2 regions of the Embleya sp. NPDC059213 genome follow, and region 2 is predicted to be linked to the other one. Evidence: riboswitches for the same ligand, from Rfam matches in the RefSeq annotation. Region 2 holds a riboswitch; the other holds the start of a gene.

Region 1 (2,193 bases), on a different contig from region 2:
GGCGGCCCCGGTGAAGTCCAGCGCCAGGCCCTCGATCGGCGCCCGGGCCAGGATCGGCAGCGCCTCGCCGAGGCGGTCGAAGTACGAGGCCACCAACAGCTTGGGCCGGTCGGTGCGGCCGCCGAGATCGCGGTAGACCCGCTTGGCGGCGTTCAGTTCGGCGAAGCTGCGGTCCTGGACCAGGGCGGGCTCGTCGAGCTGCACCCACTCGGCGCCGGCGGCACGCAGGTCGGCGAGCAGCCGGGCGTACACCGGCAACAGCCGGTCCAACAGGGTCAGCGGCTCGAAGTCGGCCGCGACCCCCGGCGCGGGCTTGGCAAGCAGGAGGTAGGTGAGCGGGCCCACCAACACCGGGCGGGCGGTCAGGCCGAGCGCGACGGCCTCCTCGAACTCGGCCACCTGTTTGGCGGAGTTCGCCTCGAAGACGGTGTCCGGCCCGAGTTCGGGCACGAGGTAGTGGTAGTTCGTGTCGAACCACTTGGTCATCTCGAGCGGCGCCACGTCCTGCGTGCCACGCGCCATCGCGAAGTAGCCGTCCAGGGCGTCGACTTCGACGGCGGCGCGATGACGGGCCGGGATCGCACCCACGGCCACGCTGGTGTCGAGGACGTGGTCGTACAGCGAGAAGTCGCCGGTGGGTACCTCGTGGATGCCCGCCTGGGCGAGGCGTTCCCAGTTGGCGCGGCGCAGTTCGGCCGAGGCGTCCCGAAGCGCCTGCGCATCGATGCGGCCGGCCCAGTAGCCCTCGACGGCCTTCTTCAGTTCCCGATTCGGGCCCTGACGGGGATAGCCGTACACGGTGGCACGGGCCGCCGCGGCTGCGGACTTGGTGGTCACGGAACTCTCCTTCGCGAGCCTGTCGACAAGATCCCGGGACGGATCGCAGGCACGAAGGGAATGGCAAACCACACGGGTCACGTCGGTGTACTCCCGCACGTGTCCCACCGGTTGTCCGCCGACCCGCCCACGAGGTCACCGAGATCACCGTGCGCATCGGCGGCGCACGGGCAGTGGCAGGTCTTCGGACTCGCGGGCACATCCGCCAAGGGCGGACACCTACTGGCCGTCGCTTCCCGGACCCGAGTCGGGTCCAGTGCTGGTTGACGGCGGTCGTTCCCACTCACCGCTGCGGGGCAGTCCCGGATTCACACCGGGTTCCCTCTTACGACGCGCCTACCCGGATGGCAGGGCGAACCGACTGCGTGCGACAGCTTAGCCGGCCGAGGGCGCCCCGGGGAGCCACCGCACGAGCCGGATGGGGCGAGCACGCGCCGAAGACGCGGACAACGGCCGGCGACGCATCGGTGGGGCCGGTGTTCGCGATCCGGTGTCGTGTTCGTTCCGACCGGTGGGGAGGACCCGGCGCGGCGGTGACCCTTCGCCGCGGTGCCGAAGTGCCTGGGCCGGCCGGTTTCCACCACAGGGGGAGCCCCACACTCGGGGCTCCCCGCCTGCGGCCGGCACCGGGGCCGGGTCAGGGGACGCACGGGGGAGGGGGAGCGGAGTGGTGAAGGAGGGGTTCAGCGGGAACGGGGTTCCGGCCGCGCCCCATACGGACTGCCGGGTGGCGAGCGGGTCGGGGGCGCCGCAGCCTTGAGCCGGTCCACTGTGTCCTCGAAGGTGGCCTCCTCGACGCCGGCCGCGGCCAGGGCGAGTGCGGACTGCATCGTGTTGGGCGGTTCGGGCGTCGTCGAGCTGCCGGTGGCCGGGATGAACTTGCCGCCGCTGCCGTCGCCGGCGGACCGGGAGGCCGGCCGGCGGGCACCGTAATCGGCGGCCGTGGTGGGGACGTTGGTGGCGGGGTGGCGGGGTGCCGTGGGCTGTGAGCAACCAGGCCGTCATGACCAGGGCGAGCCCGGGGGCTGCCGCCGCAATGCGAGATTTGGCGCCAATACGTGAGATATCAAGGCAAGTCGTAGTGCGCGGAGGGCTTGACGCGACGCAGCACGTTCCGCAGTCGGCGCCTGCCGGCATCGGCCTTGGGCGGGAAGCACTCGAACGGGCGGCACGCGGTCGGTTCAGTGGCCACCCTGGGTCGAGGCCCGGGTGCGCAGTTTCCATGGGTGGAGGCGGACGGTGTCGGGTGGGGTGCGGTCGGCCAGAATGTCGCACAGGAGTTCGGCGCAGGCCTGCCCATAGTCGGCGGGGCGCAAGTCCACGGCGGTGATCGGCGGGTTGCCGGTGCGGGTGGCG
Region 2 (2,193 bases):
CGGCACCGGAGCGGACCAGCAACTCGGCCGCGCGCCGCGGCCCGTCCTCGGCCCAGCCGACGCCGTCCGCGCCGATGGTCACGAGCAGCGTCAGGGCGCCGGTCGCGGCGAAGCCCAGCGGTGCCCGGGCGGCCCGCCACAGTCGCCGGGCGGGCACCTTCGCGAACCCGAACGCGATCACCAGCACGGTCGCGGCGACCAGCACCGCGCCGGGCCACGGCGGCAGCGCCACCGCGCATCCGAGCAGCCCGAAGGAGAGCACGGCCTTGTCGGCCGGATGGCGGCGGCGCCACGAACTCGCGTGCGCCGCCGCGTCGATCGGCAACACGGAATCAGCGACCCGGGACCGATACCGGTGCCTCGCCGGTGGTGTCCGCCGGCTCGTCGGGCGTATCCGCCGCCTCCGGCGCGAGTCGGCGCCGGGTGCGCTTGACGCCGAACATGTAACCGACCACGCCCGCGCCGAGGGCGGCCTGCAACGCGAACAGACCGGACTCGATCTCGCCGGACGGCGGTTCGTACAGCGGGCTGAACCACGGTTTGTAGTCCGGGTCGTTCTCGGTGATCGCGGTCTCCGCCTGGGAGTCGGCGCCGGTGAACGGCTCGTCCTTGTGGTCGCCCATCCCGAACACCACGGGCAGCGCCGCGAGCAGCACCACGGCCAGCACGATCAGCAGGTTGATCTTCGTCGAGCGCTTCACTTGCTCTTCTCCTCCTCGCGGGCGACCCGCGCGTCCGTGAGCACGCCGAGGCGGATGAGGTCGCCGCGACTGGACTGCCGCAGCAGGCGTACGACCAGCACGGTCAGCAGACCCTCGCTGATCGCCAGCGGGATCTGGGTGAGCGAGAAGATGCCGCCGAACTTGGCCAGGGCACCGGCGAATCCGCTGTCGGGGTCGGGGAAGGCCAGCGCGAGCTGCACGCTGGTGACGCAGTAGGTGCTCAGGTCGGCGACGAACGCGCCCAGGAACACCGCGACATCCAGCGGCATGGTGCCGCCGCGTCGATCGAGCAGCGAGCGGGCCAGCCGATAGGCGCCGTAGCCGGCCCACGGGCCGACGATGGCCATCGAGAACACGTTCGCGCCGAGCGTGGTCAGCCCGCCGTGCGCCAGCAACAGCGCCTGGAAGAGCAGGGTGATCGTGCCCAGCACGGCCACGATCGGTGGTCGAAACAGGATGGCGCCCAGCCCGGTGCCGGTGGGATGCGAGCAACTCCCGGTGACCGAAGGGATCTTCAGCGCGGACAGGACGAACGAGAAGGCGCCCGAAGCGCCCAGCAGCAGGGTGTTCTCGGGGCGGTCGCGCACCTCGCGGGTGAGCGCGCGGGCGCCGTGTACGACGAACGGGGTCGACGCGACGCCCCAGGCGACGGCGTGTTCCCAGGGTAGATAGCCCTCGGCGATATGCATGAGGAAGGGTCCCTCTCCAACACCTCGTGGACGGACGATCGCCGTGGCCGGTCTCCTGGCTGACGGGTCGTACGTTCACGTCTCCGCCTTCCCGGGGCCGCGCAAGCGGTCCCAGTGGCTTCCCCGAGGCGACGACTCAACGTTTCCGCGGGGATGGAGGAGAACTTCCCGATCACAGTGGCGAGGGCCGCGCCGGCATCGAACCGGCTTCCCGAACACCACGGCGAGCCGACACTAGTGGTCGGATGGACATGGCGACAAGGTGGCATTTGCAAACCGTGCGCAAGGCCACAAGAGGGGCGGAGCGGTCGAGCAATAGCCGCATTCCGGCACGCCGTCGAGGTGCGGGGACGGGCCGTTCGCGGGCGCGACGGGGGAGGGCGGCGGGTGGCACCGACCCGCGGCCCGACACCGCGCGGGCCGCTCAGTCCAGGCCGGGTCCGCGACCGCGGACCACCAGGGTGCCCGCCACCCGGTCGCCGACCCGCTGGCGCCGCTCGCTGGTGAGCACCGCGGTCAGCCCGATCGCCCCGAGCGCGAAGGCGTCGACGAGCAACAGCAGCCAACGGGTCCCGAGTTGGCGTCGGCCGGCGCGTCCCCCGGAGACGTCCACGACGCGGATGCCGAACACCTGCATGCCCCAGGTGCGCCCGTCGTGCTCGGCGGGTCGCAGCACCCAGTACCAGAACAGGATCGCGACCGCGACCACGACCACGCCGGCGGTGATCGTCGCGGTCAGCGGACCGCTGCGGATCGAACCGTCGGGGTGCGTGGGCAGCAGG

What was found. A riboswitch is a leader RNA that binds a small molecule or an ion and turns the genes downstream of it on or off. The one in region 2 is predicted to bind cobalamin.
Region 1: another riboswitch for cobalamin. It lies ahead of metE (5-methyltetrahydropteroyltriglutamate--homocysteine S-methyltransferase); the one in region 2 lies ahead of ACFXMF_RS15030 (energy-coupling factor ABC transporter permease).

Annotation. Positions count from the first base shown of each region.
Region 1 covers NZ_JBHZAV010000001.1:46,406-48,598, reverse strand. The annotation lists gene metE (5-methyltetrahydropteroyltriglutamate--homocysteine S-methyltransferase) at 1-837, opposite strand, end outside; cobalamin riboswitch at 1,013-1,178, opposite strand; gene ACFXMF_RS00220 (LacI family DNA-binding transcriptional regulator) at 2,019-2,193, opposite strand, start outside.
Region 2 covers NZ_JBHZAV010000032.1:53,049-55,241, reverse strand. The annotation lists gene cbiQ (cobalt ECF transporter T component CbiQ) at 1-328, opposite strand, end outside; gene ACFXMF_RS15035 (energy-coupling factor ABC transporter substrate-binding protein) at 333-701, opposite strand; gene ACFXMF_RS15030 (energy-coupling factor ABC transporter permease) at 698-1,411, opposite strand; cobalamin riboswitch at 1,439-1,649, opposite strand; gene ACFXMF_RS15025 (RDD family protein) at 1,836-2,193, opposite strand, start outside.